Regions from separate parts of the Streptomyces sp. BBFR25 genome, predicted to be linked through region 2. Evidence: predicted binding sites of a transcription regulator. Region 2 holds the regulator's gene; the other holds the start of a gene.
The links. Region 2 encodes HrcA, which represses chaperone genes, less so after heat shock. Its sites were predicted from a motif close to TTNGCACTCNGNNNNNCNGAGTGCNAA; they were not measured.
Positions count from the first base shown of each region.

Region 1 (11,961 bases), 2.1 Mb from region 2:
GGATGCCCGATCAGCATCGTCGGCGCCCCCGCGACCCGGGTCAGGAACACGGTCGCGGCGTTCGGTCCCTGCGGTTTGACCTTCCTCCGCAGCTCCTCCGGCTCGACCGCCGAGCCCCGCTTCTTCACGGTCAGCGTGCCGACCCCGCGCTCCCGCAGCAGCGCCTTCAGCTTCTTGACGTTGAACGGCATCCGGTCGGTGATCTCGTAGGCGGTGGCGTACGGCGTGCTGTGCCGTTCGTCGGCGGTGACGTAGGCGATGGTCGGGTCGATCAGCCCGCCGTCCAGGTCGTCGGCCACCTCGGCGACCAGGTGGGCGCGGATGACGGCACCGTCCGGCTCGTACAGGTACCTCCCGACCGGCCGGACCTCGGGGTCCGGGAGCATGGTCGCGGGCGTCACGTAGATCCCCGCTCCGGCGGGCAGCAGCGTCGCCCGCCGCGCCCCCGGCGTCACGTCCGGGCCGAACCACAGCATCGCCTCCTTGACGTCCCCGCTGTCCGAGACCCACTCGGCCGTCGCCTCCGGCGGGATCGCCTCGTGCGGAATGCCGGGCGCGATCTTCAGCAGGCCGAGCGGTGCCCCGAGCGCGGCGGACACGGCCCAGGACAGGGGCGGGGAGTAGGCCTCCGGATCGAAGATGCGGCCGCGTTTGGAGGAGCGCCGGGCGGGGTCGACGAACACGGCGTCGTATCCGGCCGTATCCACCTCCGTCACATCGGCCTCGCGCACCTCGACCAGGTCGCCGAGCCCCAGCGCGTCGGCGTTGGCGCGGGCCGCCGCGGCGGTGACCGGGTCACGGTCGACGGCGAGCACCCGGATCCCGGCCCGGGCGAACGCGATCGCGTCGCCGCCGATCCCGCAGCACAGGTCGGCGACGGACCGCACCCCGAGCGCCCGCAGGCACTCCGCCCGGTACGCCGCCACACTCGCCCGCGTCGACTGCTCGACCCCGTTGGGCGTGAAGAGCATCCGTCCGGCGTCCTCGGCCCCGAACTTCGCCACCGCGCGCTGCCGCAGCCGCGCCTGCCCGAGCGCCGCCGACACCAGCTCGGCGGGGTGCGTGCGCCGCAGCCGGGTCGCGACCGCCAACTCCCGTGCGGGGTCGGTGTCGCGCACCTCGTCGAGGAGCGCGCGGCCTTCGGGGGCCAGCAGGGCGAGGAGGGAGTCCAGGTCGTTCACCGACTCATTGTGGGCCAGTCGGTGGATGGTGTGCCTCCGGCGCGGTGTCGGGCCGGGTCCGGCGGCCGGGGACTGCGAGGATCCGGCACTATGCGAGTAGTCGTACAAAATGACAAAAGTCGGGCGTCGCGTCGCGTGTCCCGGGTCTCTCGTGCCGCACTCCGCGGGCGCGCGGCGACCGCCACCGCCGTCCTCGCCGTCGCCGCCCTCGCCGCCGGCTGCGCGCAGGGCGACGACCAGGGGGTGCGGGGCGCCCCCGGCGGCCAGGCGCCCCCGGCCCGCGCGGTGGACGGCGCGGCCAAGGCGCGCGAGGCCCGGGCCGCCCTGGTCGCCGCGGCCAAGCGCTGGGACCTCAGGAGGGTCCCGCTGACGGCGCCCGCGCCCCCCGCGAAGAAGCCGGAGATCAAGGCCCGCGAGGGCTTCGAGGTCGACGGCCAGGAGTCGGACGACCTCCCGCCGGTCTTCACCACCGTCCCCACCAAGGAGAAGATCGTCTTCCTCACCATCGACGACGGCGCCGAGAAGGACCCGGCGTTCCTGAGGATGATGAGCGAGTTGAAGATCCCGTACACCGTCTTCCTCACCGACGAGGAGATCAAGGACGACTACGGCTACTTCAAGAAGATGCAGGCCCGCGGCGTCACCCTCAACAACCACACCCTGAGCCACCCCTACCTCCCCGCGCTCTCCTACGAGGAGCAGAAGCACGAGATCTGCGGCATGCAGGACGTGATGGAGAAGCGCTACGGCAAGCGCCCCGTCCTCTTCCGCCCGCCCTTCGGCAACTACGACCGCGACACCCTGCGCGCCGCCAAGTCCTGCGGCATCGAGTACGCCCCGATCTGGAGCGAGGAGGTGTTCGTCGACCACTGGGAGTACCGCGAGTGGGACCAGGACCTGCACCCCGGCGACATCGTCCTCACCCACTTCCGGGGCACCGACGACTGGGACGGCACGATGACCGACATGGCCCGCCGCTTCCTGGACCGGATCACCGCCGAGGGATACGCGGTGGCCCGCCTGGAGGACTACCTGTGAGGCGAGGGCGGTTCCGCCCGGCTTGCGCCGCCCTGGCCGCCCTGCTGCTCCCGCTCGCCGCCTGCGACCGGCTCGCCTCTCCGGCCGAACACGCGGCGGTGGCCGGGGACCCCGCCCAGGGCGCCGACCAGGGGCGGCTGCCGCCGGTCGTGGACCACGTCCGCACCGACGACCCGGTCGTCTTCCTCACCTACGACGACAGCGCCGAACGCGACCCCGCCTTCACCGGCCTGGTCCGCGAACGGCGCCTTCCGGTCACCCTGTTCCTCACCGACACGGTCGCCGGTCCGGCCTACGGCGACCTCGCCCGGCTGCGCCCGTTCGGCGCGAGCCTGCAGAACCACACCCTCGACCACCGCTCCCTGCGCGGCCTGCCCTACGCCGGGCAGCGCGCCGAGATCTGCGGCCAGCAGACCAAGCTCAGGTCCCGCTTCGGCGTCCGCGCCCACCTCTTCCGCCCGCCGCACGGCACGTACGACACCACGACCCTGCGCGCCGCCGCCGACTGCGGCATCACGGCCCTCGTCCTGTGGCGCGCCACCCTCGACGCCGAGGGCGCCCTCACCTACACGCGCGGCGACCACCGCCTCCACCCCGGCGACATCATCGCCGTCGACCCGGACCACCCGACGGCCACGCACCTGACGGCCCGCACGGAACGTCTGCTGAGGACGATCGAGGAGCAGGGGCTGAGGGTGGGCAACCTGGAGGACTACGCCTGACCTCTTGACGCCGACCGGCATCACTCAGCCCGTCCCGCGTTTGAGGACAAGGCCCGTTCAGGGCCGAAGCGGGGGCCTGGGGGCGGCCGCCCCCGGCGACGCCCACACCCACGCAGGGTGCCTTCACAAACCGGCGTTCACACCAAAACCCCGCCGACGCGCCGCCGGCATTGGCACTCCGCTTGACCGAGTGCTAATCGCAGTCATAGTCTCGGCACTGGCACTCCCCACTGGAGAGTGCCAACTACGCGACGGGCAGGTCCGGCACCCGCGACGACGGATCCACCTGGTCGCCACCTCAGACAGTTAACCCCGTGAGATCTCCGAAGGGGGAGGTCGGATCGTGACGACCACCAGCTCCAAGGTTGCCATCAAGCCGCTCGAGGACCGCATCGTGGTCCAGCCGCTCGACGCCGAGCAGACCACGGCTTCGGGCCTGGTCATTCCGGACACCGCCAAGGAGAAGCCCCAGGAGGGCGTCGTCCTGGCCGTGGGCCCGGGCCGCTTCGAGGACGGCAACCGTCTTCCGCTCGACGTCAGCGTCGGCGACGTCGTGCTCTACAGCAAGTACGGCGGCACCGAGGTGAAGTACAACGGCGAGGAGTACCTCGTCCTCTCGGCCCGCGACGTGCTCGCGATCGTCGAGAAGTAGAAGTAGCGCTTCACTTCACCGAAGCACCCTGCTTTCCAGCTGCGCCCCTGGCTCCCGCGACCATAAAAAGCCGGGCGTCGGGGGCGCAGTTGCCGTATAACCCCAAGATTTCCGGAAGAGGGCTCACGCTCCCATGGCGAAGATCCTGAAGTTCGACGAGGACGCCCGTCGCGCCCTCGAGCGCGGCGTCAACAAGCTCGCCGACACCGTGAAGGTGACGATCGGCCCCAAGGGCCGCAACGTCGTCATCGACAAGAAGTTCGGCGCCCCCACCATCACCAACGACGGCGTCACCATCGCCCGCGAGGTCGAGATCGAGGACCCGTACGAGAACCTCGGCGCCCAGCTGGTGAAGGAGGTGGCGACCAAGACCAACGACATCGCGGGTGACGGCACCACCACCGCCACCGTGCTGGCCCAGGCGCTCGTGCGCGAGGGCCTGAAGAACGTCGCCGCGGGTGCCTCCCCGGCGCTGCTGAAGAAGGGCATCGACGCGGCCGTCGCCGCCGTGTCGGAAGACCTTCTCGCCACCGCCCGCCCGATCGACGAGAAGTCCGACATCGCCGCCGTGGCCGCGCTGTCCGCCCAGGACCAGCAGGTCGGCGAGCTGATCGCCGAGGCGATGGACAAGGTCGGCAAGGACGGTGTCATCACCGTCGAGGAGTCCAACACCTTCGGTCTGGAGCTGGACTTCACCGAGGGCATGGCCTTCGACAAGGGCTACCTGTCGCCGTACTTCGTGACGGACCAGGAGCGCATGGAGGCCGTCCTCGACGACCCGTACATCCTGATCAACCAGGGCAAGATCTCCTCCATCGCGGACCTGCTGCCGCTGCTGGAGAAGGTCATCCAGGCCAACGCCTCCAAGCCGCTGCTGATCATCGCCGAGGACCTGGAGGGCGAGGCGCTCTCCACCCTCGTCGTCAACAAGATCCGCGGCACCTTCAACGCCGTCGCGGTGAAGGCCCCGGGCTTCGGCGACCGCCGCAAGGCGATGCTGCAGGACATGGCCGTCCTCACCGGCGCCACGGTCATCTCCGAGGAGGTCGGCCTCAAGCTCGACCAGGTCGGCCTGGACGTGCTCGGCACCGCCCGCCGCATCACCGTCACCAAGGACGACACCACCATCGTCGACGGTGCCGGCAAGCGCGACGAGGTCGAGGGCCGCATCAACCAGATCAAGGCCGAGATCGAGTCCACGGACTCCGACTGGGACCGCGAGAAGCTCCAGGAGCGCCTCGCGAAGCTGGCCGGCGGCGTGTGCGTGATCAAGGTCGGCGCCGCCACCGAGGTGGAGCTGAAGGAGCGCAAGCACCGTCTGGAGGACGCCATCTCCGCGACCCGCGCCGCGGTCGAGGAGGGCATCGTCTCCGGTGGTGGCTCCGCGCTGGTCCACGCCGTCAAGGTGCTGGAGGGCAACCTCGGCAAGACCGGCGACGAGGCCACCGGTGTCGCGGTCGTCCGCCGCGCCGCCGTCGAGCCGCTGCGCTGGATCGCCGAGAACGCCGGCCTGGAGGGCTACGTCATCACTTCCAAGGTCGCCGAGCTGGACAAGGGCCAGGGCTTCAACGCCGCCACCGGCGAGTACGGCGACCTGGTCAAGGCCGGCGTCATCGACCCGGTGAAGGTCACCCGCTCCGCCCTGGAGAACGCCGCCTCCATCGCCTCCCTCCTGCTGACGACCGAGACCCTGGTCGTCGAGAAGAAGGAAGAGGAAGAGCCGGCGGCCGCGGGCCACGGCCACGGCCACTCCCACTGAGCGCTGCGCTGAGCTGAGCTGAGCGAACGGTGCCCGGTCCCCTGCGGGGGGCCGGGCACCGTTCGCTTTTCCGGGGTGGCGGCTTCGCGTCTGCCCCGGCGGGTTCCGTGCCGGGTGCGGCGCCGTGGGAGTTGCTCGCGCAGTTCCCCGCGCCCCTTGGGGGCGATTCCGTTGACGCCCTCAGCGAGGAGCCGTCACAGCAGTCCGCTCAGCGGCAGTACCCGTTCGGTGAGCCGCCCCCGCAGCCGCCCCCCGGCGGTGTCGGCCTCCTCCGCGAGCCAGCCGGCGGCGACCAGCAGTCCGACGTGCTCGGTGACGTCCTCGGGCCGCACGGCGCAGAACGCGGCGACCCTGTCCAGCGCGAGGCCGTCGCCGTCCTCGCCGGCGTCTGCGAGGAGCCCGTCGGGACGGCTGTGCGCCGCGGTGTACACGGCGAGGAGCCTCGCGGCGGCACCGGCCTTCTTCTTCCGGAGCTTCCGGTCGCCCACCACCTTCTGCGCCCACCCCGAGAGCCGCGCCCGGGTGACCTTGCCGAAGAGGAACGGGCGGGCCCCGCCGGGCAGCAGCGTGGGAACCGTGACCTGGGCGGGCTGCTCGGGCCGCGCGTCCAGCGCCTCGGCGACGGTGACCGTCTCCGGCAGCCGCAGCCAGCCGACGTCGACCAGCTGCTGGAGCACCCGCTCGGAGTCGTCCTGCAGCCAGCCGCCGAAGTCCTGCCCGGTGACGTTCCCGGTACCGGCGCGCGCGGCCCGCAGGGTGAGCATGAGCACCGCGAGCCGGGCGTCGGCCCCGGGGAGCGGGGCGTGGGCCCCGACGTGCTCCAGCACGACACGGGCGTGGGCGCCCTGCCCCCGGGTCAGCAGCCGTTCGACCACCGCCCCGCTCCCGTCCACGGCGACCCCGTGGCGGTTCGCGTCCATCTCGCGGGTGGTGCGCGCGGCCGCCTCCGCCCGCTGTGCCTCCTCGCGCAGGGAGGCGTCGCCGGTGACGGCGGCCCACGCGGCGAAGGCACGGGCCTTGCGGTCGTGCAGTTCGGCCAGGACGGCCAGGTCGGGTTCGCGACGCCGCTGGTAGGCGCGGAACGCGTCCCCGAGGTCGACGAGTTCGAGCCGCAGGACGTCCGGCTGCAGGTCGTCCGGCACGATCCGCTGCGCGACCCGCTGCCACGACTTCCGCTCCCGCCGGGGTCCTCCGCGCGACGGGGCGGTACGGGCCCGTGGCAGCGCCGTGGCGCCCGGGGAGTGCGAGGGCGCGGGCGCGCCGTCGGAGAACAGCACCGCCGCTCCGCCGTCCACCGGCCTCCCGTCCGCCCCGGCGGCAGCCGCCCGCCGCGTGCCCCCCGCCGTCCCCCCGTCCGTTCGACGCCCTCCGCCGGTGCCGTCGACGAACAGCTCGCCCCGGTCACCCGTGCCCGCGCTCACCCGCTCCGCCCTTTCCCTCGCCGACCCGCGGCCTCCCGCACACCACGGCCGCAGCCACCCGACGCTACGCCGCACCGGCACACGGTTCGGGGCGGACCGGGCTGGATCACACGGTCGGGTGACGCCACCGCCGATCACGCCGCCGATGCCGAAGGGAGCCCCGTGCCGAGCGGGACTCGCGCCGAGGGGACGAGCGGCGACGGCGGCTCCCACCCCTACTGCGGCCCGTACTTCCGCCCCGTGCGCGACGTGAGTCCGCCGAGCAGCCCCCGCGGTACCAGCTTCGCCGCGCCCATCAGGGTCTTGTAGCGGGGGTCGGGGATCGACAGGGTCTTTCCGCGGGAGAGGTCCGCGAGGGCGGCGGCGACGACGTTGTCCGCGTCGAGCCACATCCAGTTCGGGATGTTGTCCGTGCCCATGCCGGCGCGCTCGTGGAACTCGGTGCGCACGAAGCCGGGGGCCAGGGCCATCAGACGTACGCCGCTGCCGGCCAGGTCCTTCGCCACGCCCTGGGTGAACTGCACGACCCACGCCTTGGAGGCGCCGTAGGTGCCGCGCGGGACGAAGGCGGCGACGGAGGCCACGTTGACGACGCCGCCGCGGCCCCGCTCCCGCATCGGCTCCACCGCCGCCGAGGTCAGCCGGAGCACCGCCTCGCAGTGCACCTTGAGCATGGTCAGCTCGTCGGCCATGGGCACGTCGAGGAAACGGCCCTTGTTGCCGAAACCGGCGTTGTTGACCAGCAGATCGACGGGGCTCCGGCGGTCCCCCAGCCGGGCGGCCACCGCGTCGATGCCGGCGTCCGTCGACAGGTCCGCCGTCAGCACCTCGGCCTCGATGCCGTGCCGGTCGTGCAGTTCGGTGGCCTGTTCGCGCAGGCGCTTGGTGTCCCGGGCCACCAGCACCAGGTCGTGCCCGTCGGCCGCCAGCCGACGCGCGAACGCGGCGCCGAGGCCCGCCGTCGATCCCGTAATCAATGCCGTTGTCATGGCGCAAGGTTAGGGCGCGCGATCACGGGTGCGGACCGAGCGCGTCCGCCCCGCTCAGCCGCCGTACTGCGCCACGTACTTCCGCGCCGACGCCAGCGCCTCCGCGTGCAGCGCGTCGCCCGCCGCGAGCAGCCGGGGAAGCAGCTCCCGCTGGGTGGTCACCGCGCGGAACTGCAGCGCGACCGTCACCTCGTGGGCGGGCCGGTGCACGATCCGCACCGGGTCGCCCGCACGGATCTCACCGGGTTCGATGACCCGGAAGTAGGCACCCGGCGCGCCCTTCTCCGTGAAGCGCTTCACCCAGCGCGGTTCACCCAGGTGGCCCTGGAAGGTGCGGCAGGGGATGCGGCCGGACGTCACCTCCAGGAGCAGCTCGGGGCCGACCCGCCAGCGCTCGCCGATCAGGGCGCCGGCGAGGTCCAGGCCGGTGGTGGTGAGGTTCTCGCCGAACGAGCCGTTCGGCAGCTCGCGGCCCAGCTCCCGCTCCCAGGCGTCCAGGTCCTCGCGCGTCATCGCGTACACCGCCTGGTCGTCCCCGCCGTGGTGCCGCGCGTCGCAGACGGTGTCACCGGCCAGGCCGCTCGCCCCGGCCCACTCCGTTCCGGGCGCCGCGACCCGCACGGGGCCGTCGGCCGGCCGCTTGTCGATGCCGGTGACGCCCTCGGGCTGGTCCGTGTACGGCACCGCCTTCGCGCGTCCCAGGTTGACGGACAGAAGCCTCATGGCGGGAAGGTGCATGCGAGAACGGTAGGGCATGCGCGGTCAAAGCGGCGACGCATTATTCGGCGTCCGGTCAAAGGGTCGCTTATCCTCGGGGGTGTGATCGAGGCTCGTCATCTCCGCGTGCTGCGCGCCGTGGCATCCACCGGTTCCTTCTCCGCCGCGGCGCGCGAGCTGGGCTGCACCCAGCCCGCCGTCAGCCAGCAGATGAAGGCCCTGGAGTCGTCCGTCGGCACTCCGCTGCTGGTGCGCACCGGGCGCGAGATGCGGCTGACCCAGGCCGGAGAGGCGCTGGTGCGGCACGCCGCCGGGATCATCGCCGGGCTGACGGCGGCCGAGGAGGAGGTCGCCGCGATCGCCGGGCTGCGCGCCGGGCGGGTCCGGCTGGTCTCCTTCCCCAGCGGCAGCTCCACCCTCGTACCGACCGCGCTGGCCGCGCTGCGCGCCGCGCACCCCGGCACCCGGGTCTCCCTGGAGGAGGCCGAGCCGCCGAAGTCCGTCGAGCTGCTGCGCGAGGGGGACTGCGACGTGGCGCTCGCCTTCCGCTACGAGGGCGCGGCCGGCGCCGAGGAGTGGGACGACCTGGCCGTACGGCCGCTGCTGAGCGACCGGCTGGTGGCGCTGGTTCCCGAGGAGCACCGGCTCGCCCGTACGGAAGGGGTCGGGTCCGTGGCCATCGGCGAGCTGGCCCGGGAGTCCTGGATCGCGGGCTGCCCGCGCTGTCGCGGCCAACTGGTCGAGGTGTGCGAGGGGGCCGGATTCACCCCCCGCATCGACTTCGCGACCGACGACTACCCGGCGGTGGTCGGCCTGGTCGGCGCGGGCCTGGGCGTGGCCGTCCTGCCCCAGCTCGCCGTCGAGTCCGTACGGCCCCGGGGAGTGCGCACGGTCGCGCTGGAGCCGGCCGTGCGGCGGGAGATCGTCGCGCTCACGCTGCCCGACCTGGCGCAGGTGCCGGCCGTGGCGGCCACGCTGGACGAGCTGGCCCGGGCGGGCGCGCGCCAGCCGGCGGCGCGCTGACCGCGTCGGGGGGCCCTGCGGGGTCCTTGAGGGGCCCGTCGTCGCGTACGTCCAGAGAAACGTTCCTTCAGTGAGGTGCGGCCGCCTCCCCGTCGGCCGACGCCGATGCCGTGGCCGCCACCAGGCGGTTGCGGGCCCGTCCCATCAGTTCTTCGCGCTCGTCCTCGGTCAGTCCGCCCCACACGCCGTACGGTTCGCGCACAGCCAGCGCGTGCGCCGCGCACTCGGCGCGGACCGGGCACCTCATGCAGACCTCCTTGGCCGAGTTCTCGCGAGCACTCCGTGCCGCACCGCGCTCGCCTTCCGGATGGAAGAAGAGCGAGCTGTCCACCCCGCGGCACGCAGCCAGGAGCTGCCAGTCCCACAGATCCGCGTTCGGTCCGGGAAGGCGGGAGAAATCTGCCATTGCGTGACCCCTTGTAGCCGTTCTGGGTGGATACGGTGTCCACGACCGTACAACTACGATCTAAGGAGATGAAAATATGACTCATTGCGAATCTAGTCGCAGACACCGCCGAAGCGGAAGAAAAGCGGCTAAATGGGGCACCGCATGTGAGGAAACGGCGCGGGTCCCCCGCGCGTGTCTGCTGCGTGCCCGCCCCCTCACGTAGAGTGCCGAAGACGACACACAGCCCCGTAACTCTTTCGAGTGACCATCGTTGAGAGTGCGGAGGCGGTTGAAGGAACAAGTGCTCGGGCGGGCGTCCGGGACGGTCGACCGCACAGGTGACGATTTCGTACCAGCCTGGAGGCTCAACGTGACGCGCATCAGCTGCGGAGGACGGCCATGACTTCCGTCCTCGTCTGCGACGACTCCCCGCTTGCCCGAGAGGCGCTCCGCCGCGCGGTCGCGACCGTGCCCGGCGTCGAGCGCGTGACGACGGCCGCCAACGGCGAGGAAGTCCTCCGCCGCTGGGGAGCCGACCGCTCGGACCTGATTCTGATGGACGTGCGCATGCCCGGTCTGGGCGGTGTCGAGACCGTCCGGCGGCTGCTGTCCGCCGACCCCGGCGCGCGCATCATCATGCTCACCGTCGCCGAGGACCTGGACGGCGTGGCCCTCGCGGTCGCCGCCGGTGCCCGTGGCTACCTGCACAAGGACGCCTCGCGCGCCGAGCTGCGCGCCACCGTCACCCAGGCCCTCGCCGACCCGACCTGGCGGCTCGCCCCGCGCCGGCTGCGCTCGGCCGAGATGGGTGCCGCGCCCACGCTCACCGCGCGGGAGATCCAGGTGCTCGAGGGCATGAGCCACGGCCGTTCCAACGCCGAGATCGGACGTGAGCTGTTCCTCTCCGAGGACACCGTCAAGACCCACGCCCGTCGGCTCTTCAAGAAGCTCGGCGCCTCGGACCGGGCGCACGCGGTGGCGCTTGGGTTCCGGTGGGGCCTGGTCCGCTAGGAGCACCCCGTGCGGTGGAGGCCGACGAGGCCGGTCGGGGAGGTGACGATCCCCGCTTATCGCGAGGTGAGCGGGGGTGACAAGGCGACCCGCCGGATGCGCGCTGCTCGTTTCGCCGCGGATGACGCATCCTTGAGGTGTGGAGTTCCTCGGGGACGAGTCGTTCGAGCGGAAGGGGAGGGCGCAGGGGATGAGTTCCGGCGCACCTGCTCATAACGCTTCGGTGCACAACAACGGGCACGGAGCCACGGATCGGACGGCCGCAAGGCACCATGGACCGATGCGTGACGACGAGGCGGCCCCTGATCAGGGGACGGTCGGTGGACTCGTCCACCGCGCCGTAGACGGGGACGAGCAGGCCACGCACGACCTGCTCGCCCATGTCCACCCCTTGGCGCTGCGCTACTGCCGTACGCGGCTGTCCCGGCTGCCCGGCGACGCCCGGCACTTCGTCGAGGACCTCGCCCAGGAGGTCTGCGTCGCGGTCCTGCTCGCGCTGCCCCGCTACAAGGACACAGGACGCCCCTTCGAGGCGTTCGTCTTCGCCATCGCCGCCCACAAGGTCGCCGACCTCCAGCGCGCCGCGATGCGCCACCCCGGCTCGACGGCCGTCCCGTCCGACGAGATGCCCGAGCGGCCGGACGACTCGCTGGGCCCCGAGGAGCGGGCGCTGCTCAACAGCGACGCCGCCTGGGCCAAGAAACTGCTGGCCAACCTGCCGGAGAACCAGCGCGAGCTGCTCCTGCTGCGCATCGCGGTCGGACTCACGGCCGAGGAGACCGGACAGATGTTGGGAATGTCACCAGGGGCGGTCCGGGTCGCCCAGCACCGGGCGCTGAGCCGGCTGCGGGCGCTGGCGGAGCAGTAGTTCGGGCGGTTCGCGCAGCGTGCCGTGCGCCGGACCGGCTCGTACAAAAGCACGAAGGTCGCACGCTTCCTTGATCGTGGAATGACCCACGTCCACTTCCCGTTAGCATGGACATCCGCACCGATCAAGGCCATTTGGGGAAGGTGTCATGACTGCCAACGTCGACGGAGTGCCCGAGAAATTCGCGACACT
Region 1 is NZ_CP172447.1:5,058,596-5,070,556, forward strand. Features, by position in the region: gene ACGH52_RS23275 (methyltransferase domain-containing protein) at 1-1,181, opposite strand, end outside; gene ACGH52_RS23280 (polysaccharide deacetylase family protein) at 1,272-2,219, shown strand; gene ACGH52_RS23285 (polysaccharide deacetylase family protein) at 2,216-2,941, shown strand; gene groES (co-chaperone GroES) at 3,285-3,593, shown strand; gene groL (chaperonin GroEL) at 3,727-5,352, shown strand; gene ACGH52_RS23300 (hypothetical protein) at 5,547-6,773, opposite strand; gene ACGH52_RS23305 (SDR family NAD(P)-dependent oxidoreductase) at 6,989-7,762, opposite strand; gene ACGH52_RS23310 (MOSC domain-containing protein) at 7,817-8,485, opposite strand; gene ACGH52_RS23315 (LysR family transcriptional regulator) at 8,582-9,502, shown strand; gene ACGH52_RS23320 (WhiB family transcriptional regulator) at 9,570-9,908, opposite strand; gene ACGH52_RS23325 (response regulator transcription factor) at 10,290-10,901, shown strand; gene ACGH52_RS23330 (sigma-70 family RNA polymerase sigma factor) at 11,182-11,769, shown strand; gene guaB (IMP dehydrogenase) at 11,918-11,961, shown strand, end outside.
Region 1: a site for HrcA is predicted at 3,112-3,138, ahead of groES (co-chaperone GroES). Genes of this name have one in related genera too.

Region 2 (11,961 bases):
CGACGGAAGCGACGGCGTCCTCGGAGGCCGAGGCGGTGGTGCCCTTGTCCCCGAAGGAGGCGGTGCAGGTGAGCCACCGCACCTTCGCCTTCTGCCGCTCCAGTTCCCGGGTGACGGTCTGGTCGGTCGTGTACGCCACCGAAGCGGAGCTGAGCCCGCCCGGGTCGCACGCGACGAGACCACCGACGGCCACCGCCGAGCCGACGGCCACCGGAATCATGCGCCGAATCCGTCTCAAAGCCCCCATGGAGGGCAGCCTGCCACCGCACCGGGACCAGCGGTAGGGCGCATACGGCCACTCCTCACTACCGTGGGCGCCATGGGCAACGACCGCAGGCAGCGCAGGCTCGTGGTGGACGAACACACCACCTGGCTGTGGAGCCACCGGCAGAAACGCGGGCGCGACGGCATCTGGCGGGACGCGCTGACGCTGTACCGCGACGGCGTGCGGGTGCGGTTCGTGTTCCTCGCAGGCCCCGCGGGCTCGGGCCGCTGCACCACGGAGGGCCACCTCTGGTTCGAGGGCTGCGTGGCCGACGGCCGCGGCAACCTGCTCAACCTGCGCGAACCCGGTGTCGTACGGGCGCTGGTGGCGGAGGCCGGGCGGCGCGGACTGCTGCCCGGGCGCGGGGGCGGGCCGGTGGAACTGGACGGCTGGGGCCTGTTCGCGGCCGTGGCCGCCGCCGTCGACGGCCGACCGGGCGGGTCAGGACCAGCGGCCGGTGCGGGCCAGGAGTACGGCGGTCGCGGCGGTGCCCGCGGTGGAGGTGCGCAGGACGCTGCGGCCCAGCCGGTAGGGCGCCGCGCCGGCCTCGGCGAACAGGGCCAACTCCTCGGGGGACACGCCGCCTTCGGGGCCGACGACGAGCACGATGTGACCGGTGGCGGGGAGTTCGACGGCGGACAGGGGTTCCTCGCCGCTCTCGTGGAGTACGGCGGCGAAGTCGGCCTCGGCCAGAAGTGAGGCAACCTGCTTGCTCGTCGCCGCGTCCGCGACGTCCGGGAAGCGGACCCGGCGGGACTGCTTGCCCGCCTCGCGGGCCGTCGCCCGCCACTTGCCGAGCGCCTTCAGACCGCGCTCGCCCTTCCACTGCGTGATGCACCGGGACGCCGCCCAGGGCACGATCGCGTCGACCCCGACCTCGGTCATCGTCTCGACGGCCAGCTCACCGCGGTCACCCTTGGGCAGGGCCTGGACGACGGTGATGCGGGGCTGCTCGGCGGGCTCCTCGCGCACGCCGCCCACGAGGGTGACGACCAGGCGGTCCTTGCCCTCGGCGGCCCGCACGACGCCCTCGGCCCAGCGGCCGCTGCCGTCGGTGAGGACGACGTCCTCGCCCGCCCGCAGCCGCTTCACGGAGACGGCGTGCCGCCCCTCCGGGCCGTCGAGGACGTACTCCCCCGCGGTCAGGTCCTCCGGCCGCAGGGAGTCGGCCACGAACACCGGTGCCGTCATCGGGCGCCGCCTCCCGTCGCGTAGCCCGACAACCCCGACAACGCTGTCCCGGCGGCGGCGAGTTCGGCCGCCAGCACCTCCACCAGCTGTCCGGCGGGCAGTTCCCGGGCCATCCGGTGGCCCTGTCCCGCCCACAGGGCCATGCCCTGCGCGTCGCCCGCCTTCGCCGACGCCTTGCGCACCGGCGCGGTGAGGTGGTGCACCTCGGGGTAGGCGGCGGGGGCGTAGGGACCGTGCTCGCGCAGGAAGCGGTTGACCAGGGCGCGGGCGGGGCGGCCGGAGAAGGCCCGGGTGAGTTCGGTGCGGACGAACAGGGGGTTGGTCAGCGCCTGCTTGTGCAGGTCGTGCGCGCCGGACTCCGGAGTGGCGAGGAAGGCGGTGCCGAGCTGGGCCGCGCTCGCGCCGGCCGCGAGGACCGCGGCGATCTGGGTGCCGCGCATGATGCCTCCCGCGGCGACGATCGGCAGGCTCACCGCCTCCCGGACCTGGGCGACCAGCGACAGCAGGCCGGTGCCCAGGCCGCCGGTCTCCGGGTTGTCCCGGTGGGTGCCCTGGTGGCCGCCGGCCTCGACGCCCTGGGCGATCACCGCGTCGGCGCCGGACTGCTCGACGGCCCGGGCCTCGTCCACGGTGGTCGCGCTCACCAGCGCGAAGGTGCCCACGCGGTGCAGGGAGTCGACGGCCTCACGGCTCGGGACGCCGAAGTGGAAGGAGACCACCGGTACGGGGTTGTCCAGCAGTACGGCGAGCTTGGTGTCGTAGCCGTCGTCGCGGCCGCAGTCCGGGTCGCCCAGCTCCGTCTCGTACCAGGCGGCCTCGCCGGCCAGCTGGTGGGCGTAGACGTCGACGGCGGCGAGGTCGGCCGCCTCCGTCTGCGGGAGGAAGAGGTTGACGCCGAAGGGGCGGCTCGTCAGTCCCCGCAGCTGTTTGATCTCCTGGTACATCCCGTCCGCGGTCTTGTACCCGGCGGCCAGGAAGCCCAGCCCGCCCGCCTCGGACACCGCGGCCGCGAGCCGTGGCACGGAGACGCCGCCCGCCATGGGCGCCTGCACGATCGGGTAGGGGAAGAGATCGGTCAGTGCGGAGGACATGACGGCATGTTGTCACGTCCTCCACACAAGTCCGAATCCGGGCTTCCGTCGGCATACGCCAGGAGCATCCGCGTCCCCAGAAGGGCCTCAGCGCCCGGCGAAGGCGTCAGGTCCGCCCGTTGAACGCGTCCTTCAGCCGGGAGAACAAGCCCTGCTGCCCCGGCTGGAACTGACCCGTCGGGCGTTCCTCGCCGCGGAGTTTGGCCAGCTCGCGCAGGAGGCGTTCCTGTTCGGGGTCGAGCTTGCCCGGGGTGGTGACCTCGACGTGGACGATGAGGTCGCCTCGGCCGCCGCCGCGCAGGTGGGTGACGCCCCGGCCGTGCTTCGGGATCGACTGGCCGGACTGGGTGCCCGGGCGGATGTCGACCTCCTCCATGCCGTCGAGGGTCTCCAACGGCACCTTCGTGCCGAGGGCCGCCGCCGTCATCGGGATGGTGACCGTGCAGTGCAGGTCGTCGCCGCGGCGCTGGAAGGTCGAGTGGGGCAGCTCGTGGATCTCGACGTACAGGTCACCGGCGGGGCCGCCGCCGGGGCCGACCTCGCCCTCGCCCGCGAGCTGGATCCGGGTGCCGTTGTCGACACCGGCCGGGATCTTCACGGTCAGGGTGCGCCGGGAGCGGACCCGGCCGTCGCCCGCGCACTCCGGGCACGGGGTCGGGACCACGGTGCCGAAGCCCTGGCACTGCGGGCAGGGGCGCGAGGTCATGACCTGGCCCAGGAAGGACCGGGTGACCTGCGAGACCTCACCGCGGCCGCGGCACATGTCACACGTCTGGGCCGACGTGCCGGGCGCCGCGCCCTCACCGTTGCAGGTGTTGCAGACGACCGCGGTGTCGACCTGGATGTCCTTGGTCGTGCCGAACGCGGCCTCGTCCAGCTCCACCTCGATGCGGATCATCGCGTCCTGGCCCCGGCGGGTGCGCGAGCGCGGCCCGCGCTGCGACGCCGTACCGAAGAACGCGTCCATGATGTCCGAGAAGTTCCCGAAGCCACCCGCGCCGAAGCCGCCCGCGCCACCGCCGGCGGCCTGCGACAGGGGGTCGCCGCCGAGGTCGTAGACCTGCTTCTTCTGCGGGTCCGACAACACCTCGTAGGCGGCGTTGATCTCCTTGAACCGCTCCTGGGTCTTCGGATCGGGGTTGACGTCCGGGTGCAGCTCGCGGGCGAGCCTCCGGAACGCCTTCTTGATCTCGTCCTGGGAAGCGTCGCGGCGCACGCCGAGTACGGCGTAGTAGTCCGTGGCCACCTACGACTCCGCCAGGATCTGTCCGACGTACCGTGCCACTGCGCGTACCGCTCCCATCGTTCCCGGGTAGTCCATGCGGGTCGGTCCGACCACGCCGAGCTTGGCAACCGCCTCGCCGCCCGAACCGTAGCCGACCGACACGACGGACGTTGAGTTGAGTCCCTCGTGGGCGTTCTCATGACCGATCCGTACGGTCACGCCCGGATCCTTCGCCTCGCCGAGCAGCTTGAGGAGCACGACCTGCTCCTCCAGCGCCTCCAGCACCGGCCGGATCACCAAGGGGAAGTCGTGCCCGAAGCGGGTCAGATTGGCGGTGCCGCCGATCATCAACCGCTCCTCGTTCTCCTCGACCAGCGTCTCCAGGAGAGTGGAGAGCACGGTGGAGACCGTACCGCGATCCTCGGCCTCGAAGGGCTCCGCCAGATCTTCCACCAAAGACGGCACATCCGTGAAACGGCGCCCCGCGACCCGGCTGTTGAGCCGCGCCCGCAGATCGGCCAGCGACGCCTCGCCGAACGGCGCCGGGCAGTCGACCATCCGCTGCTCGACCCGGCCGGTGTCCGTGATCAGCACGAGCATCAGCCGCGCGGGCGCGAGCGAGAGCAGCTCCACGTGCCGCACGGTCGAGCGGGTCAGCGACGGGTACTGCACCACGGCGACCTGCCGGGTGAGCTGCGCGAGCAGCCGCACCGTGCGGGCCACCACGTCGTCGAGGTCGACGGCGCCCTCCAGGAAGTTCTGGATGGCACGCCGCTCGGGCGCGGTCATCGGCTTGACGCCGGCCAGCTTGTCGACGAAGAGCCGGTAGCCCTTGTCGGTCGGGATGCGCCCCGCGCTGGTGTGCGGCTGGGCGATGAACCCCTCGTCCTCCAGGGCCGCCATGTCATTGCGCACGGTGGCCGGGGAGACGCCGAGGTTGTGCCGCTCGGTGAGGGCCTTGGAACCGACCGGTTCCTCGGTGCCGACGTAGTCCTGGACGATGGCGCGCAGCACCTTCAGCCTGCGTTCACTGAGCATCGGCGCGCACCTCCAGCTGTCCGTCCGCCCGTTTCCGGCCTGTCTGTCCTGGCACTCATGGCTCGCGAGTGCCAGACTTCCCCGGCCCAGTGTACGGCCGTGGGGTACGCCCCCGGCAAGGCCGGGACCAAGCCGTTAGCGTCGTCGCCGTGACGGTGACTTGGGAAGAGCTGGGCTGGGAGCGACTGGCGGACGGGGTGGGGCGGTGCCGGCTGCCGGGGTGGGACTGCACGGCGGGGCTGGTGCTCGGCCCGGACGCGACGCTGATGGTGGACGCCGGGTCGAGCCTGGAGGAGGGCGCCCGGCTGCGCGAGGAGGCGCAGCGGCTGACCGGCCGCCGTGTGACACATCTCGCGCTGACCCACCCGCACTTCGACCACGTCTTCGGCGCGGCGGCCTTCCCGGACGCGGAGGTGTACGGCGCGTACGGCGCGGTGGGCACCGACGCGTTGTTCGCGCCGGGCGGACAGGGGCGCGAGGCGCTGCGCGCGGACGCGGTGGCGGAGGGCCTGGACGCGCGGCGCGCGGCGGCAGCGGCCGACGCGCTCGTCCCCGTCCGGCACGAGGTCCGCGGCGAGTGCGGGCTCGACCTGGGCGGCGGACGGCGGGTCCGGCTGGCCGACGTGGGCCCGGGACACACCGGGCACGACCTCGCGGTGCTGGTGCCGGGCGCCCCGGCGGTCGTCTTCTGCGGCGACCTGGTCGAGGAGTCCGGCGAGCCGCAGGCGGGCCCCGACGCCGTACCGGCGCGCTGGCCGGCCGCCCTGGACCGGCTGCTGGACCTGGGCGGCGACGACGCGCTGTACGTCCCCGGTCACGGAGCGGTGGTGGACGCGGCCTTCGTCCGGGCCCAACGGGACGCGCTGGCCGCCCGGTTCGGCGTGTCGCGCTGATCACGGGCGGGCGTTCCTCGTATCTTCGGCAGAATGCGCCAGTACTCCGCCGACCTGACCCCTCCGTGGAAGAAACCGCAGCCCGTTCCCGAGGTACCGGCCGATCCCGGCCTGGTGGTCGAGGAGCCCGGCACCGGTTTCTGCGGCGCCGTGATCGGCTGCGAGGCGGGCACGGTGACCCTGGAGGACCGCTTCGGCAAGCACCGGGTCTTCCCGATGGAACCGCGCGGCTTCCTGCTGGAGGGGCGCGTGGTGACGCTGGTCCGCCCGTCCTCCTCCGGTCCGGCGCGGTCCGCCCCCTCCCGTACGGCGTCCGGTTCGGTCGCCGTCCCCGGCGCCCGCGCACGGGTGGCGCGCGCCGGGCGCATCTACGTCGAGGGGCGGCACGACGCCGAGCTGGTCGAGAAGGTCTGGGGCGACGACCTGCGCATCGAGGGCGTGGTCGTGGAGTACCTGGGCGGCGTGGACGACCTCCCGTCGATCGTCGCCGACTTCGCCCCGGGCCCGGACGCACGGCTGGGCGTCCTGGTGGACCACCTGGTCCCGGGTTCGAAGGAGTGGCGGATCGCGGAGGCGGTGACGAGCGAGCACGCGCTGGTGGTGGGCCACCCGTACATCGACATCTGGGAGGCGGTGAAGCCGTCCTCGCTGGGGATCGAGGGCTGGCCCCGGGTGCCGCGCGGTCAGGACTGGAAGACCGGGGTGTGCCGGGCGCTGGGCTGGCCGTCGGAGAACACGGGCGCGGTGTGGCAGGCGATCCTGGCGCGGGTCGGGTCTTACAAGGACCTGGAGCCGGAGTTGCTGGGGCGGGTTGAGGAGCTGATCGACTTCGTGACGGCGTAGGGGCCCACGATTCAGCCCCTCCGGCGTTTGAGGAGCGGGGGTCCGGGGGCAGCGCCCCCGGGGTCGGGACGGGAAGGGGCGGCGGGGGCGAGGAACTCCCGTCAGTCCACCAGGTCCCGCACCACCGCGTCCGCCAGCAATCGCCCGCGCAGCGTCAGCACCGCACTCCCCGCCTCGTACGGCCCCTCCTCCAGCAGCCCCTCCGACAGCGCCCGCCGCGCCGCCGCGAGCCCCGCCTCCCGCAGCAGCGCCAGCGGCACACCCTCCCGCAGCCGCAGCTCCAGCAGCACGCGCTCCACCCGCCGGTCCTCGTCCGTCAGGACCTCACGCCCGGCACCCGGCGACTTCCCCGCCGCCAGCGCCCCCGCGTACGCCCCCGGATGCTTCACGTTCCACCACCGCACGCCCCCCACGTGGGAGTGCGCGCCCGGCCCCGCGCCCCACCAGTCGGCACCCCGCCAGTACAGCTCGTTGTGCAGGCAGCGCCCCGCGTCGGAGGTGGCCCAGTTCGACACCTCGTACCAGTCGTAGCCCGCCGCGGACAGGGTCTCCTCGGCGATCAGGTACCGGTCGGCGTGCACGTCGTCGTCGGTCATCGGGACCTCGCCGCGCCGGATGCGCCGGGCCAGCTGGGTGCCCTCCTCGACGATCAGGGCGTACGCCGAGACGTGGTCGGGCCCGGCGCCGAGCGCGGCGTCCAGCGAGGCCCGCCAGTCGTCGTCGGACTCGCCGGGGGTGCCGTAGATCAGGTCGAGGTTGACGTGGTCGAAACCGGCCGCGCGGGCCTCGGCGACGCAGGCCTCGGGCCGGCCGGGGGTGTGGGTGCGGTCCAGGATCTTCAGGACGTGCTGCTTCGCGCTCTGCATGCCGAAGGAGATCCGGTTGAAGCCGCCCGCGCGGAGAGCCGCGAGGTACGCCGGGTCGACCGACTCGGGGTTGGCCTCCGTGGTGATCTCCGCGTCCGGCGCCAGGCCGAACTCGTCGCGGATCGCGCGCAGCATCCGTACCAGGTCCCCGGCGGCCAGCAGAGTGGGCGTACCGCCGCCGACGAAGACCGTGCGGACCTCGCGGGGGTCGTCGCCGAGCACCTTGCGGGCCAGGCGGACCTCGTCGACGAGGGTGTCGGCGTAGTTGTCGCGGGAGGCGAGGACGCCTCCGGTGCCGCGCAGCTCGGTCGCGGTGTAGGTGTTGAAGTCGCAGTAGCCGCAGCGGGTCGCGCAGTACGGGACGTGCAGGTAGAAACCGAGGGGGCGGTCGGCGGCCCCGGCGAGCGCGGACGCGGGCAGGGCGCCGTCGGCGGGGACGGGCTCGCCGTCGGGGAGTGCGGAGGGCATGCGTTCCATTGTCCCGTACGGCCGCGGTTGCCCGGTCGCCCGGCCACCGGGCGCTACTCGGCCTACTCGGCCTGGAGCACCAGCAGCGCGAGGTCGTCCTCCGGGGGCCGAGGGCCGAACTCGTGCACCAGCCGTCTGATGCGCTCGGCGACCAGCTCGGCGTCCAGGCCCGTGCACCCGGCCAGCGCCGTGGCGAGCCCGTCGCCGTCGTCGAACTGGCGGGAGCCGCTGCGCCGCTCCGTGACCCCGTCCGTGACGCACAGCAGGGTGTCGCCGGAGCGCAGCTCGAAGGTCTCGCTGACGTACGTCGCGTCCTCGACGACGCCGAGCAGGGTCTGCGGGCACGCGACGGCGGACACCGTGCCGTCGGGCCCGAGGAGCAGCGGCAGCGGGTGTCCGGCGGACGCGAGGGTGCAGCGGACCCCGCCGTCGAAGGGGACCAGTTCGCCGTAGAGCAGGGAGAGGAAGCGGGTCTGCGGTCCGTCGCCCGGGGCAACCGGTGGGCCGCCCGCGGCGACCAGCGCGCGGGCGGCGGCGTCCGCGGCCTCGGTGGCGTCGTCGAGGAGGAGCTGGTTGAGGCGGTCGAGGACGTCGGGGACGCCGTACTGCTCGCGGGCCAGCAGGCGCAGCCAGGGCCGGGCGAGCCCGATGACGACGGCGGCCTCGGGACCCTTGCCCTGGACGTCGCCGACGGCGAAGCACCAGCGGCCGTCACCGGCCGGGAAGAGGTCGTAGAAGTCGCCGCTGGGGCCGCCCTTGTCGCGCGGTTCGTAGACGAGGGCGCTGCGCACGCCCGGGATCTCCGCGACGGCGCCGGGCAGCAGCCCGCGCTGGAGTACGGCGCTGATGGTGGCCTGCCGGGCGTACTGGCGGGCGGCGCCGATGGCGAGCGCCACCCGGCGGCTGAGATCCTCGACCAGACCGGTGATCTCGTCGGGGAAGCCGCGCGCGCCGGGAGCGTCCGGGCTGTCGGCCCGGCCGATGACCAGGGTGCCCAGTGGCCTGCCTCCGGCGACCAGGCGGTAGGCGAGCGCGGTGCCGTGCGTGCCGTCCGGGCCGAGCGCGTCGCCGGGCCAGGGGTGGCCGACGGGGCCGGAGCGCCACGGGTCGCGCGGGCGGGGCGGGTCCTTCTCCAGGGCGGCGCGCAGCTCGTCCAGGTGCCCCTCGCCCGCGTGCCACACGCGGGCCAGCCGGGCGCCCACGGACGCCCCGGTGTCGTCGGTCCAGGCGCCCCGGCCCAGGGACTCGTCCTCCAGCCACACCCCGCACCAGTCGGCGAGCCGGGGCACGATCAGCTGGCCGGTGAGGGAGGCGACCAGGTCCTCGTCGAGCTGCCCGGCCAGGAGGTCGGAGGCCTCGGCGAGGAAGGACAGCGCACCGCGTCCCAGCCACTCGCGGTCCCGGACGCCGCGCCGGGCGGTGCCGTCCGCGCCGTCCCACGCGTCGGGCCACCGCGGTTGCCCCGACCGGCCGGGGGATTCCCCACCGCCACGGTTCACGTGCACGTCGTGGTGGGCACTCCGGTCCGCGTCCGGGCCGACTCCACGCCCGGCGGCGACCGGCCGACGGTCCGGACCCGGGGCCGGGTCCTCCGGCCGTCCGGGGCCGCCCGCGTCCGCGGCGTCCGAGGTCCGCGAGCCGTCCTGACCGGCGCCCTGGCCGCATTGGCCGCCCTGACCGCCCTGGGGCATGTGACCCGTCCGGTCGCCCCGACCGGTCCGCATGTCTTCGCGGGACGCACCGGCCTCACCTGCCACGGCGTCGGCGTACGCCTCGGTCGGTCCGGTGGTGTCCGTGCCCGGGGCCGACAACCGCGCCCACACCGTCTTGACGCCCGGGCGGTACGTGATGCCCCACGCCTCCGCGAGCGCGGCGACCAGTCGCAGGCCGCGCCCGTACTCCGCGCAATCGTGCGGCGGCTCGGGGTCGGTGCTCCTCGGCGCGCGGGACGGGTGCTGGTCCGTGGCCTCGACGACGAGCGCGCCCGTCTCCTCCATCCGCAGGACCACGTCGACGTCGGTACCGGCGTGCACCACGGCGTTGGTGACCAGTTCGCTGACGACGACCAGGGCGTCCGCGGCGAGGTGCTCCGTCAGCCGTTCCGTGCCGGGCAGGCAGAGCGCGGACCAGTCGGCGAGCGCGGCTCGCGCCATCGCGCGGGCGGCGCCCGGCGCCAGGGAGCTGCCGAGCAGGCTCACACGCGCCCGCGCGCTTTCCCGGACGGGCGCCTGGGCGGTGTGCGCAGGCTCCGCGCCGGCGCGGTAGGCGGTCTCCCGCTGCGTCGGAATGGCCCCCATGGACGTCTCCCCGGGCAGTTCGTGCGAGTTCCTCGCAGTCGATGCCGACAGAGTGACAGACCGGCCCCGCCCATAAGCACGGAGTTACCGAAGTGGGCCGCGATGGGTGAGAACCGTGCTAGGCGAACGTTCGAAGACGGCCGGAAGCCGAACGGAAACCGGCCGTCTTCGAACATCAGCGGCACGGAGAGCGCCGCCTCGGGCCCTACGCCTCGCGCGAGCCCTCGTACATCTCCTCGATCAGGTGCTTGTACTCCCGCTCCACCACCGGCCGCTTCAGCTTCAGGCTCGGGGTGATCTCGCCGTGCTCGACGTCCAGGTCGCGGGGCAGCAGGCGGAACTTCTTGATGGTCTGCCAGCGCTGGAGGCCCTCGTTGAGCTGCTGGACGTAGCCGTCGACCATCTCGACGGTCACGGGCGCCGCGACGATCTCGGCGTACGGCTTGCCCTCCAGGCCGTTCTCCTTGGCCCACTCGGTGATCGCGATCTCGTCGAGGGCGATGAGCGCGGTGCAGAAGTTCCGGTCGGCGCCGTGCACCAGGATGTTGGAGACGTAGGGGCAGACCGCCTTGAACTGGCCCTCGACCTCGGCCGGCGCGATGTACTTGCCGCCGGACGTCTTGATGAGGTCCTTCTTGCGGTCGGTGATGCGCAGGTAGCCGTCGGGCGACAGTTCGCCGATGTCGCCGGTGTGGAACCAGCCGTCGGCCTCCAGCACCTCGGCGGTCTTCTCGGGCAGCTTGTGGTAGCCCTCCATGATGCCCGGGCCGCGCAGCAGGATCTCGCCGTCCTCCGCGATGCGCACCTCGGTGCCGGGCAGCGGCTTGCCGACCGTGCCGGTGCGGTAGGCCTCGCCGGGGTTGACGAAGGAGGCGGCGGAGGACTCGGTGAGGCCGTAGCCCTCCAGGATGTGGATGCCGGCCCCGGCGAAGAAGTAACCGATCTCCGGCGCGAGGGCGGCCGATCCGGACACGCAGGCCCGCAGGTTGCCACCGAACGCCTCGCGGATCTTGGCGTAGACGAGCTTGTCGGCGACGGCGTGCTTGGTGCGCAGCCCCGCGGGGGCGCTGGCGGTGCCGGTGCGCTTGAAGTTGTCCTGGGTGACCTTGGCGTACTCGCGGGCGATCCCGGCGGCCCACTGGAAGATCTTGTACTTGGCCCCGCCGCCCGCGCGGGCCTTGGCGGCGACGCCGTTGTAGACCTTCTCGAAGATGCGCGGGACGGCTGCCATGTAGGTGGGCTGGACGACCGGCAGGTTCTCGATGATCTTGTCGACCCGGCCGTCGACGGCGGTGACGTGACCGGCCTCGATCTGCCCGGAGGTCAGCACCTTGCCGAAGACGTGCGCGAGCGGCAGCCACAGGTACTGGACGTCGTCCTTGGTGACCAGGCCGGTCGCGGCGATCGCCTTGGCCATGTACGACCAGCAGTCGTGCGGGAGCCGGACGCCCTTGGGGCGGCCGGTGGTGCCGGAGGTGTAGATGAGGGTGGCGAGCTGGTCCTTGGTGAGCGCGCCGACCCGCTCCTTGATCAGCTGGGGGTCCTGCTCCAGGCGGGCCGCGCCCCGGCGCTCCAGCTCGTCGAGGGTGAGGACCCAGTCCTCGGAGGTGTCCGCGCCGGTCGCGTCGACCACGACCACGTGGGTGAGGTCGGGCAGCTCCGCCTTCTTCTCCTTGGCCTTGGCGAGCTGCGCGGCGTCCTCCGCGATCAGCACCCGGCTCTCGGAGTCGGAGAGGATGTACGCCGATTCCTCGGCGTTGGTCTGCGGGTAGACGGTGGTGGTC
Region 2 is NZ_CP172447.1:2,910,138-2,922,098, forward strand. Features, by position in the region: gene ACGH52_RS13235 (hypothetical protein) at 1-220, opposite strand, end outside; gene ACGH52_RS13240 (16S rRNA (uracil(1498)-N(3))-methyltransferase) at 707-1,456, opposite strand; gene ACGH52_RS13245 (nitronate monooxygenase) at 1,453-2,547, opposite strand; gene dnaJ (molecular chaperone DnaJ) at 2,654-3,793, opposite strand; gene hrcA (heat-inducible transcriptional repressor HrcA) at 3,794-4,810, opposite strand; gene ACGH52_RS13260 (MBL fold metallo-hydrolase) at 4,960-5,703, shown strand; gene ACGH52_RS13265 (DUF3097 domain-containing protein) at 5,737-6,546, shown strand; gene hemW (radical SAM family heme chaperone HemW) at 6,648-7,880, opposite strand; gene ACGH52_RS13275 (SpoIIE family protein phosphatase) at 7,943-10,177, opposite strand; gene ACGH52_RS13280 (AMP-dependent synthetase/ligase) at 10,383-11,961, opposite strand, start outside.